3 regions of the Paenibacillus sp. J2L1-98 genome follow, and region 1 is predicted to be linked to each of the others. Evidence: riboswitches for the same ligand, from Rfam matches in the RefSeq annotation. Region 1 holds a riboswitch; each other region holds the start of a gene.
The links. A riboswitch is a leader RNA that binds a small molecule or an ion and turns the genes downstream of it on or off. The one in region 1 is predicted to bind thiamine pyrophosphate.
Positions count from the first base shown of each region.

Region 1 (4,166 bases):
TCAACTGTACGTGCAGTCCGGTTTTTCTTATGTGAAGGTTACGCTCGCCGAGCATAAACCGCAGGAGCAGCTTGATTATATCCGCCTGCTTGGGCAGATAACGGATGAAGCGATTACGGATGAGCTTACAGCCGCTTATTTACTCGTGTATGGACGCGTCCCGTCTGCGGTCCAGCGGGAGGAAGCAGACAAAAACGGCGAGCCGGCTGAACTTGGGGTCAATGGTGAGGAAGGGGAAGATACGTCGGCTCAGGCCGTTGTTCAGGAGACTGCGCAAGCAGCGCTAGCGAATGTAGCAAAGCAGATATCGCCTCCAGAAGGAGAAGCGGAGCAGCTCACGGAGCAAAACGATGTGCGGTTTACAGGCGAGCGGCTGGTTGTGAATCAAGCGGTCAAGCAAGGCTATAGCAGCGTCTATCATGAGCATATGAGCCGTTATGAATTTGCCGGACCGCTGGTGAAGGGATTGCGCGTGCTGGATGCCGCTTGCGGAGCGGGTTACGGAAGCGCCATGCTGAAGCGGGCGGGAGCGGCTGAGGTGGTAGGTGTCGACGTTGACGGGCCGTCGCTTGAGCGGGCCGGGCGGGACTACGGCAGCAGCGGCGTCTCGTTTGCGGAGGGAGATGTGCTGCGGCTGCCCTTTGAGGATGAATCGTTTGATGCTGTCGTTTCCTTCGAGACGATCGAGCATGTCGTCTCGGGAGCGGATTGGATAAGGGAGTCGGCTCGCGTGCTGAAAGATGGAGGCTTGTTTATCGTATCGACGCCGAATCGCGCCGTTACGAATATGCATATTTATTTCGAGGAGCAGCCCTTTAACCAGCATCACCGCTTTGAATACCGTACGGCTGAGCTGATAGGAGAGCTTGTCATGCACTACGCGGTCGAGGCCGTGTATGGTCAGAATGCGTTCGATGATTCGAGGTTTCCTGCGATGCGCTGGCTGCGCCAAATGAACGCAATCGCGCCAGATCGCAGTGAGGAGCATAAGCGGAATTGGACGCCGCACATGCTGATCCCGCTCCACGAGCTTAAGAGCGCCGAGCCGATGTATGTCGTGGCGGTGTGCCGGAAGACGAAGCGAAATAAGGCTTGATGATAATCATTTTTGAAAAAAGCTAGCGTCATGTTCGGGTTTTGCTATACAATTGAAGATGTTGACGAACCGAATATGTTCCGGGGAGCTGCTAAAGCCGGCTGAGAGGGGATTATCTGTACAATTCCGACCCGCTAAACCTGATCTGGATAATGCCAGCGTAGGGACAGAAGCTTTGTTTGCTTGCCAGGCTAGGGTCGGAGCGGTTCGGCCTTTGCCAGTACTAACAGCTGCACAGCCGATTATAGGGCGTCCTCCGGATCAGGGGGACGTTTTTTTATTGCAGCATTGCAAGATGCGGCGATGAACCGGATACTAACGAGGAATTGTCACCATTATAAACAGAAGCAGCGAGAGGGGAACAAACACATCATGAATCAGAAGAAAGCAAGGCAAATGTCGTGGAGAATCACAGCTGCTATGCTCGTGTTCGTAATGGCGCTGGCAGGCTGCGGCGCAAATAACAACGGGCCAGAGGCGGGCGGGCAGCCGCAAAAACAGGAGGGAGCGGCGGACAAGCCGCTTGAGAAGGTGCAGGTTGTTCTGGACTGGACGCCGAATACGAACCATACCGGGCTTTATGCAGCTAGAGATAAAGGCTTTTTCAAGGAGCAGGGACTTGATGTTGAAATTATTCAACCGGGTCAAAGCGGTGCCGATCAAATGGTAGCCTCGGGCAACGTACAGTTCGGCGTAAGCTACCAGGAGTCGGTAACGATGGCTCGGATCGCCGGCGTTCCGCTCGTGTCGATCGCGGCAGTCATTCAGCACAACACCTCGGGCTTCGCATCGCCGCTCGCGAAGGGGATCGATTCGCCTGAGAAATTCGAAGGCAAGACCTACGGCGGCTGGGGCGCTCCTGTCGAGGAGGCGGTCATTCAATCGCTTATGCAGGAGAAGGGCGCGGACATCGGCAAAGTGAACATTATCAGCATCGGCGACAGCGACTTTTTTACGGCGGTTAAGCGCGATATTGATTTTGCATGGATTTATTATGCGTGGACCGGCGTGGAAGCAGAGCTTCGCGGCGAAAAAATCAATATGCTTTATTTGACCGATTACAGCGACAAGCTGGACTACTATACGCCGGTGCTTGTGACGAATGAGACGATGATCAAGGATAAACCGGATGTGGTCAAAGCGTTCACGGCTGCCGCTTCCAAAGGCTACCAATACGCGATTGACAATCCCGGGGATGCAGCAGAGCTTTTGATTAAAGCGGAGCCCGATTTAAATGCGGATCTCGTGCGCGCAAGCCAGAAATGGCTAAGTCCGAAATATCAGGATGACGCGCCTCGCTGGGGCGAACAGAAGCTCAGCGTATGGGAAAATTACGCGAGCTGGATGTACGAGCACAAGCTGCTGGAGAAGGAACTTGAGGCGGACAAAGCATTCACGAATGAATTTTTGCCGGAATAAGGATTGGGAAACTTTCGGCGAAGACCGAGGAGGCGGCATTGGCCGCTTCCGTTAACAACGATGAGAAAGCAGGAAATCAGATGGCAAGCGCCTTAGTGAGCATTCAAATACTGCCGACAACACCGGGTGGCGAAAGCGTCATTCCATACGTGGACCGGGCAATCGAGATTATTAAAGCAGCGGGCGTGCCGTACCGCGTAGCGCCGCTTGAGACGACGATGGAGGGCGAGCTTAGCCATCTGCTCAGCGTGGTGCAGTCGATGAGCGAAGCGATGACGGAAATGGGCTGTCCCTCCGTTATTTCGCAAATAAAAATTTATTACAATCCGGCGAACGGAGCATCGATGGACAGGCTGCTGGAGAAATATCCAGATGGACAATAGGAGCAGCATTTGGTCAAAAATATGGCCTCCAGCCATCGTGCTGACAGTGCTGCTTGCGTGCTGGCAGACGGCGTCTGCTCTTGGTTTATTTCAACAATGGCTGATTCCATCGCCTGTTTCGATCGTGCAGGAGGCAATCCGGATTTGGCCGCGGCTAATGACACATACGGAAGCGACGGTGCAGCTAACGCTGCTTGGCTTTGCAGGAGGATCGGCAGTGGGCTTCGTGCTCGCCGCTTTGCTGCATTTAATTCCCGGCGTACGGGCGGCGGTATACCCGCTGCTCGTTCTATCGCAAAACGTGCCCGTTATTGCGATTGCGCCGATTTTGACGATGCTGCTTGGCTGGGGTCTGCTGCCGAAGGTTCTGCTTGTGATCATGGTGTGTTTTTTCCCGATAACGGTAGCTATGCTGAGCGGCTTAATGAATACCGATGCGCAGCTTCGCGATTATTTGCAAATGATCGGTATCCGCAAGTGGCAGCTGTTTTGGCGGCTGGAGCTTCCGCATGCCGTCGTTCATTTATTTTCAGGATTAAAAATTGCGGCCTCCTACAGCGTGCTGAGCGCGGTTGTAGCCGAATGGCTCGGCACGAACAAGGGACTAGGCTCGTTCATGCTGATATCATCCAAAGGCTTTATGCCGGAACGCGTGTTTGCGGCGGTCATAATTATCGTTGCGCTCAGTTTGACGTTATTTGGATTTGTGGTCTTAGCGGAGCGACTCGTCATACGTTGGCGCCCTGAGAACGAGGTGAAGTAGCAGATGAGCAATAAGGCTGAGAATAATACGGAAACGCTGCAGGTGCAAGGCATCCGGAAGCAGTTTGGCAAAGGTGCCTTTAGCAAAGAGGTGCTCGCGGGCTTATCGTTTACCGTAGCGGATGGAGAATTCGTATCGATTGTAGGACCCTCCGGCAGCGGGAAGACGACATTGTTTCAAATCATTGGCGGCTTGGAGCAGCCATCGGCAGGCGAGATCTGGATTAACGGCAGGCAGACGACCGGAGAGCGCGGACATATTTCTTACATGCCGCAGCAAGCGTCGCTGCTGCCATGGCGAACCGTTGCGGGCAATATTGAGCTGTCGCTTACGATCTCCGGCGTTGACCGAAAGTCGGCGAAGGGGAAGACAAGAGAGTGGCTGAAGCGGATCGGCTTGCATGAATATGCGGATTCCTATCCGCATGTGCTGTCCGGCGGTATGCTGCAGCGGGTTTCTTTCCTTCGGGCATTGCTTGCGCCGCAGCGTCTAATGCTGCTGGACG
Region 1 is NZ_JBWDNW010000001.1:299,219-303,384, reverse strand. Features, by position in the region: gene AC0YNZ_RS01465 (methyltransferase domain-containing protein) at 1-1,096, shown strand, start outside; TPP riboswitch at 1,168-1,280, shown strand; gene AC0YNZ_RS01460 (ABC transporter substrate-binding protein) at 1,469-2,515, shown strand; gene AC0YNZ_RS01455 (thiamine-binding protein) at 2,596-2,898, shown strand; gene AC0YNZ_RS01450 (ABC transporter permease) at 2,888-3,661, shown strand; gene AC0YNZ_RS01445 (ABC transporter ATP-binding protein) at 3,665-4,166, shown strand, end outside.

Region 2 (4,166 bases), on a different contig from region 1:
GGCTTCCCAAACCGTGGATAGGCTAATATCCGCCGCTCCGACAGATATCGATAACGCCAAGGACAAGATCAGTGCAGCTATCCCGCCAAACAGAATGACCGTGGCCATCAGAGGCCGTGTAGGCAGCTTCGTGCCTGCCGCTGCTTTCGCGTTTAATGAAGAAGACATCTTCTAACTACCCTTCTGTATGAATAATCTGCTATATTGATAACGATTCTCGTTTTCAATATAGCAGATAATTCATACATTTTCAACGCTAAAATTCAATCATTCCATGGCAGTGATGCAAACAAAATGCCGCCAGCGATCATGTCCGGCTGACATGATCACTGACGGCATTTCTTCTAAATTATTCCAACAATCGGCTGTACGTCCAGGCAGCGCTAGCTATAAATGCTGCTTCCTGCCGCTTTAAACGCATCCGACTTTTCCTTCATCCCCGCTTCAATCGCATCTGTCGTTTCCATCCCGTTTTGCGCAGCGTATTCCCTGATATCCTGGGTTATGCGCATGCTGCAAAACTTAGGACCGCACATGGAACAGAAATGTGCCGATTTTGCCGCATCCGCCGGGAGCGTTTCATCGTGATACGCCATTGCGCGCTCAGGGTCAAGCGATAGATGGAACTGGTCGCGCCAGCGGAATTCGAAACGCGCCTTGGACAACGCATCGTCACGGTATTTCGCCCGCGGATGGCCCTTCGCCAAGTCGGCAGCATGAGCTGCGATTTTGTAAGTAATAACGCCTTCTTTCACATCCTCCTTGTTCGGAAGCCCCAGATGCTCCTTCGGCGTTACGTAGCAAAGCATGGCCGTACCGAACCAACCGATCATTGCGGCTCCGATAGCCGACGTAATATGGTCATAGCCTGGTGCAATATCTGTCGTAAGCGGCCCTAGCGTGTAAAAAGGAGCTTCATCGCAAACTTCCAGCTGACGGTCCATATTTTCTTTTATAAGATGCATCGGCACATGACCCGGGCCTTCGATCATAACCTGAACGTCATGCTTCCAAGCGATTTTCGTCAGTTCGCCCAGCGTATCAAGCTCGGCGAATTGTGCTGCATCATTCGCATCGGCAATCGAACCCGGTCTCAAACCGTCGCCCAAAGAGAACGACACGTCATATGCCTTCATAATCTCGCAAATCTCTTCGAAATGCGTATATAAGAAGTTTTCCTTATGGTGAGCCAGGCACCACGCGGCCATAATTGATCCGCCCCGCGAGACAATGCCGGTAACGCGTTTAGCTGTGAGCGGTATGTAACGCAGAAGCACGCCCGCATGAATGGTGAAATAATCGACGCCTTGTTCCGCTTGCTCGATAAGCGTATCGCGGAATACTTCCCAGCTGAGGTCCTCCGCTTTGCCGTTTACCTTCTCCAGCGCTTGATAGATCGGCACCGTTCCAACCGGAACCGGAGAATTACGGATGATCCATTCACGCGTCGTGTGGATATTTTTGCCCGTGGACAAATCCATTATCGTGTCGGCTCCCCAACGGGTCGCCCACGTCATTTTCTCCACTTCCTCTTCGATCGAGGACGCAACGGCGGAATTACCGATATTCGCATTGATTTTTACGTGAAAATGACGTCCGATAATCATCGGCTCGCTCTCCGGATGATTGATGTTTGTCGGGATAATCGCACGCCCGGCTGCAATCTCGCTGCGTACAAACTCCGCGTCCATTCCTTCGCGAATCGCGATGTATTCCATCTCCGAAGTAATAATCCCCTTACGGGCATAATGAAGCTGCGTCACATTTTGTCCGGCTTTTGCCCGCAGCGGCTGTCTCATCAGGCCAGGAAAGCGCTCGGCCCCCCGTTGATTTGCCTTTTCCTCTGTCAAAAACCCGTTATCCTCAGGCTTTATTTCCCGGCCTCCATAATGCTCCACATCTCCGCGTTCGTTAATCCATTCGCTGCGAAGGTTCGGCAATCCGCGCCGCACATCTGCTGTATAGCTTTCATCGGTATAAGGGCCGCTTGCATCATAAACTCTTATCGGTTCGTTCGGCAGCTCTTCGCCATTTCTTCCCGAGCTTGCCTCCAAAGCAATTTCTCTCATTGGTACACGGATACTTTCCTTCGAGCCAGTTACATAAACTTTCCGGCTGCCCGGAAGCGGAGTCGTAATAATCGGCATATCAAAAACCTCCCAATTTGGTATATGTAGAATATCTCCTTGAGGCATATGCGAGCTTATAAGAAAGTTTAAAGCACCGCTGTAATACACTGCATGAGTGGTGCATGCACTGCAATCGCTGGAGCGTGTAGTCTTATATAACAAAAAAACCGCTCCAGCGAAGGAGCGGTCGAAGTGTGTCGTCAGGCGCATGTCATCTGGCCGGGGTTTCCCTCCGGATAGATGAGGCTTCAAAAGTCATGCTTATTTCAGCTGACGTTTCAGCTGAATTCGGCAGAGCTCTCACGCGCAATTGCATAAACGCACAATCCCACTTTCCTACGCTGGCATAACCCAGATCAGGTTCAAAGGGACCAAAGCGAATCGCTTTATCTCAGCCGTGACGGCGCCCCTAGTGGATTTCCTTGTTTGACTATAACGTTTAGAGATGAGGGATGTCAACCCTTTATTACCATCAGCCGGAAAAACAGGTCCCGCTAAAGACCGCTTTCCTTCATCAGCTTCACCCAACGATCTGCCGTATGCCGCCATGTGAACGTCTGCTCGACCCGCTCGCGGCTATTCCTGCCGAGCTTCTGCCGCAGCTGCTTATCACGCAGAAGCAAATCCAGCTTTTCCTTCAGCTCCGATTCAACCTTAGCCGGATTAACCAAATAGCCGGTTATGCCGTTACGGATAATTTCCTTCATTCCGCCTGCTCGCGTCGCTACAACAGGTACGCCGCAGGACATCGCCTCCACATTAACGAGGCCAAACGCCTCGCGCTGCCCGGACGGAACGACCGCTACGTCAGCAACGAGCATCCAGCCCGGCACCTCGGTATGCGGCACATAAGGCACAAAACGAACATGGCCCGGGCTTTTGCGTCCCAGCTTTTCGAGCTTGCGGACATAGGCTGTTTTGCGATGCGAACCGTAAAACGGGCTGCCTACGATTACGACGACAAGATTGGGATTGCTTTTGGCAAGCTGCGGCACGATTTTCAGCAAATGGTGAACGCCCTTAAGCGGGATGAGCCGTCCCATGAACAGCACTACCTTTTTGCCGCTCAAGCCCCTTTTTTTACGCAGCTTCTCCCTTTTTGCTGCACCTTCAGCGGAATACTGCGACGGGAATCGAGCGATTTCGACCCCAGGATAAATCACTCGCAGATTAGACGCAACCTCTGGCGCTTTAGACATAATGATCCGCCTAAGAAACTCGCTATTTACAATGATTTTATCCGCTGCCTGCAGGCACTTATGGAGATGGGCGGGCGATATATACTTGGGGGATATAAAAGTTGATGAATGCAAATAAAGCCAGACACGTTTGCCTGGGTTCATTCGCTTCATCGTCAGCACAAATTGCGGGCGATTCTCGACGTCAATGACGTGAGGAGAAAACTGCCGCACCGCCTGTCCTACATTCTGAATATATCGCTCTATGCTGCCGGTTGGAAACCGTTCGCAGAATACACCGTTAAACGATCCCCGACGGGGCAGCCGCTTACTTAATTTTCCGAAAATACGCGGTTCTGCGTAAGGTTTCAGCAGCGGAGCAAACTTCTCTATTACACGCTCTACGGAGCTGCTTCCTGATGATGGAATCGGGAAAGAGCCCGGCGTCACAATCGCCATTTTGATTGGTGCCATCTACTCGGATGCCTCCTACATGATCTGCTATTTTGCAGTATCATACGCGAAGGGAAATGACTTTGACACGGCCTTGCAAGCTTACAGCTTGAATTTCATCTGGAATAATCCGGCCTTACGTGCCGCCATATATATAATAACGACCAGCGGCCCGATGAATACACCTATTACGCCAACCAGCTTGAAGCCTACATATAAGCTTATGAGTGCTGACAAAGAGCCGATACCAACGGAATCGCCGAGAATTTTCGGCTCAACGATGCGACGGAATACGGTAATGACGAGAAACAGCACGATAAGCCCGACGCCCACATATAAGTTACCTGTAAGCATCAAATAGCCTCCCCACGGTACTAGCACAGAGCCTGTTCCAAGAATCGGCATA
Region 2 is NZ_JBWDNW010000031.1:46,720-50,885, reverse strand. Features, by position in the region: gene AC0YNZ_RS29155 (FecCD family ABC transporter permease) at 1-168, opposite strand, end outside; gene thiC (phosphomethylpyrimidine synthase ThiC) at 384-2,147, opposite strand; TPP riboswitch at 2,446-2,550, opposite strand; gene AC0YNZ_RS29145 (glycosyltransferase family 4 protein) at 2,624-3,781, opposite strand; gene ytvI (sporulation integral membrane protein YtvI) at 3,863-4,166, opposite strand, start outside.
Region 2: it holds a riboswitch for thiamine pyrophosphate, as region 1 does, so the genes downstream of both, thiC (phosphomethylpyrimidine synthase ThiC) here and AC0YNZ_RS01460 (ABC transporter substrate-binding protein) in region 1, are expected to answer to the same signal.

Region 3 (4,166 bases), on a different contig from region 1:
GCCTTCGCCTGCACGCCTTCAACCATGCTGCGCTCTTCAAACAGCTTCAAGCTGGCCAGAGCTACGGCGCAGCCAAGCGGATTGCCCGTGAAAGAATGACCGTGGAAAAATGTTTTCTGCTCGTGATAATCGGCATAAAACGCGTCGTACACCTCATCCGTCGCAAGCGTTGCAGCCACAGGCAAATAGCCGCCCGTAAGGCCTTTCCCGATTACCATCAGATCAGGTGCAACGTCTTCGAGATCGCAAGCGAACATAGCGCCTGTCCGGCCGAAACCAGTCGCCACCTCGTCAGCGATGAGCAGTACGTTATACTCGCGGCACAGCGCAGCCATCTCGCGTAAACAGCCCTGAGGCATTACTATGATGCCGCTGGCCCCTTGCACTATAGGCTCCACGATGAGCGCAGCGATCTCATCTGACCGCGTCTCAAGAAGATGACGCAAAGCTGTGAGTGTTTCTTGCTTCGCTTCAGCGGCACCGCCCTCATGACGGTAAGCATACGGATAAGGAATAACATGGGATGGAAAAAGCATGGGGCGGAACACGTCATGATAAAGCGGAATAGCGCCTACGCTGACCGCGCCGATCGTATCCCCATGGTACGCCTGCTTCATTGTAATGAACGTCGTTTTACCTCTTACCCCGCGATTGTGCCAATATTGAAATGCCATTTTGATTGCAATTTCGACTCCGGTTGCTCCGGAATCGGAGTAAAAAACTTTATGTAAGCCTTTCGGAGCGATCTCCGCCAGCTTCTCAGCAAGCTCGATTGCCGGTACATTCGCCATTCCGAGCAAAGTAGTGTGGGCGACCCGTTCTAACTGGTCCGTAATCGCCTGATTCAACTCCGGCACATTATGCCCGTGCACATTGAGCCAAACGGATGAAAAGCCGTCATAATAAGCTCTTCCCTGAACGTCATAGAGCCGGACGCCTTCGCCCCGTTCGATAATGAGCGGATCAGCGTCATTGTAATCTTTCATTTGCGTAAAAGGATGCCATAAGTGAGCCTTATTAATGGCTGCAAGCCGTTCATAATGCGGTGTCATCATAAATCACCATCCGTTAATCTTTTTGATTGTTAACCAAATTATTATCATTAAGGTTAACAATTGAATGTAGCCATTCTAGCAGACCAGACTAACGCTGTAAAGAGAATTCAAAGCGCAGCATAAAAGAAAAACATCCTGCACCCTTCAATGCGCGAGCCTGCGGATAAAACAACAAACACCCCTCTGCAATAATCACAGAAGGGTCATCTGACTAATTCGATATCTATTTGATTAATTATCCGAATACAAATTGTCGTCGTCAGCGATGCTTTGAATGTCCTCCGAGCTGATGCTGATGTAGCCGTATCCGTCTGCCTGCTGCTTCTTTAAAGCTTTCTCTTTGAAAAACTTCGGGCTGCCCTCGCCGGCATCCTCATCGTAAACGAGCAGGATGCCGTCCGTCTTGCGGAACAACAGCTCGTCCCGCGCCGTAAACTGCCAAATCCCGTTATACGGCTGGTTGCTGACCGCGGCGTAATAATCAACCCCTCTCAGCACCTGCTGATAAAATTCCTTTTTATCGTCCTTCCACTTTTCTTCCGGGTTGCTGTAAGCCGTAATAATCGAAAGCCTCAAATGAGGATATATTTCCTTGAGCGCGATGACGACCTCGCAAGCCCACAGATCAACGCCATACTGGCCCGGGGTGATGACCCATTCGAGTCCGTCTTCTATGAGCGGAATCAGCTTTCCTGTCAACGCTTTTTTAATATAAACGATGCCCTCATGCTTCTGGCTGAAAATATTAAGCTCATGCGCCCGATAGCCTGTTACGAGTAGATTTTTCATTTGTTCAACGCCTTTTCCAATAATTAAGGTTTACATCTCTCCAGTGTATGCTATAGTAGAAAAAATACAAATCTTATATTTACCTATTAATTTCACTAGGGGAGTTTAACGGCTGAGATGGAGCGCATTTGCTCCGGACCCTTGGAACCTGATCTGGATCATTCCAGCGGAGGGAAGTGGAGCAGAAGCTTTCATTCATGTCCGCTAGCCTTGTTGAACGTTAGACCCTTCATTTCCCTTCGGAAATGGGCGGGTCTTTATTTGTCTGCGGAGGAATGCTGAGGCAGGAAACCCCGTGCTGAATTTCGAACCCCTTAAGGAGGATCGTATCGATGAACGCTCTAAACAAAATACGGGAACAAAATCCGCTTATCCATAACATTACGAACATCGTGGTCACCAATTTTACCGCTAACGGCCTGCTTGCCCTGGGCGCATCCCCCTTTATGGCCTATGCCCATGAGGAAGTTGCCGATGTGGCCAAAATGGCAAGCGCCGTCGTGCTCAATATCGGCACGCTGGATGAGCAAATCGTAGAAGCCTGTTTGCTCGCCGGAAAATCCGCCAATGAACATAATGTGCCTGTCGTATTCGATCCGGTAGGCGCAGGCGCTACGTCCTTTCGCACCGCTGCCGCCCGCAGGATCATCGAAGGCGTAAAACTGGCCGTGCTGAGAGGAAATGTGGCCGAAGTCGCTAATGTCATCGGCGAGAGCTGGTCCATCAAGGGCGTTGATGCCGGCGAAGGCGAAGGTAACGCCATCTCTATCGCTCAGTCGGCTGCGCGCAAGCTCGGCTGTATCGTTGTCATTACCGGCAAAGAGGATGTTATTACCGATGGCAATACAACGTTCCTGGTGGGCAACGGACATCCGATTTTAACGAAAATAACCGGTGCAGGCTGCTTGCTTAGCTCGTTGGTCGGCGCTTTCGCGGCAGTCGGCGGGAAAGCCATGGTAGCGGCTGTGGCTGAAGCGCTCGCATTCTACGGTGTTGCCGCTGAAATAGCCTATGACCGTACTGCCGGGCAAGGACCGGGAAACTTTCAGGTTGAATTAATCAATCAATTAGCGCTTGTTTCTGCTGAAACGCTCAAGCAGAATGCAAAGCTTGAGCAGCTGCTGCCGTAATGCAACTATACGATCGAAGGAGATAATGAGATGAAAATATATAAAGCGTTAACGATTGCAGGCTCAGACAGCGGCGGCGGCGCAGGTATTCAAGCCGATCTGAAAACCTTTCAAGAGCTCGGCACATACGGCATGTCCGTCATAACCGCGGTTACTGCCCAGAATACGCTTGGCGTTCAAGGCGTCTATCCTATGGAGGCTGCGGCCATTAGAAGGCAGCTTGAATCGATTGGCGAAGACCTGGAACCTGCCGCACTAAAGACAGGCATGCTGTTTAACGGAGAAATCATAGAGATCGTGGCCGCCAAAATAAAACAGTTTAAGTGGCAGAACTTGATCATTGATCCTGTCATGGTAGCCAAAGGAGGCTCTTCCCTGCTCCAGCAGGAAGCCATTCAATCGCTCATCAAGTATTTGCTGCCGCTCGCGCTCGTGACTACGCCTAACATTCCGGAGGCTGAGCTGCTCGCGAGGATGCCTATCCGCACGCTCAGCAACCGGGAGGAAGCAGCCAAAATCCTGTATCAAATGGGCTCGCGTTATGTCGTCATTAAGGGCGGCCATGATACGGGCAGCGAACGGCTTGTCGACCTCATTTATGATGGGGAGCGATTCGACTATTTAGAAAGCAAGCGCATCGATACCCGTCATACTCATGGTACCGGGTGCACCTTCTCGGCTGCGTTAACGGCTCTTATCGCGCAAGGAAATTCAGTACCGGATGCGATTAGAACAGCCAAAGCCTTCATTCAAGCCGCCATTGAAGATCAGCTAGGGTTCGGCGGCGGCCATGGACCTACGAATCATTTTGCGTATCAGCGCAGGCTGCGCAGCGGGATGCATGACTAGGACAACATACAGATAACCATAACAAACGCCGCTTCCGTAACGGAAGCGGCGTTTGTTAATTATCCAAGCTATTCGGCTGTTTTCTCCTGACGCTAAACCTTTTCCAGCGCTGCTCGAGGAATGTCTAACGCGTTCATGGCTGACTCGATCATGCTGTCTCCTTGAGCATATTCGGCTTGCGGAGCGCTTTGAGACGCAATTGCCCTCTCCGGTACGATTCCAAAGCTCGTTAAGGATGCCGCTATGCTGCAAAGCAGTACGGACATACATAGCGCATTTTTGATCATTGACTGGTTACTTAGCGGTTATCCACTTTCTCCGGATAGAGATCATGATTCATGAG
Region 3 is NZ_JBWDNW010000002.1:706,794-710,959, forward strand. Features, by position in the region: gene bioA (adenosylmethionine--8-amino-7-oxononanoate transaminase) at 1-1,052, opposite strand, end outside; gene AC0YNZ_RS08220 (SLOG family protein) at 1,287-1,844, opposite strand; TPP riboswitch at 1,932-2,036, shown strand; gene thiM (hydroxyethylthiazole kinase) at 2,177-2,974, shown strand; gene thiD (bifunctional hydroxymethylpyrimidine kinase/phosphomethylpyrimidine kinase) at 3,005-3,823, shown strand; gene AC0YNZ_RS08235 (hypothetical protein) at 3,916-4,110, opposite strand; gene queF (preQ(1) synthase) at 4,122-4,166, opposite strand, start outside.
Region 3: it holds a riboswitch for thiamine pyrophosphate, as region 1 does, so the genes downstream of both, thiM (hydroxyethylthiazole kinase) here and AC0YNZ_RS01460 (ABC transporter substrate-binding protein) in region 1, are expected to answer to the same signal.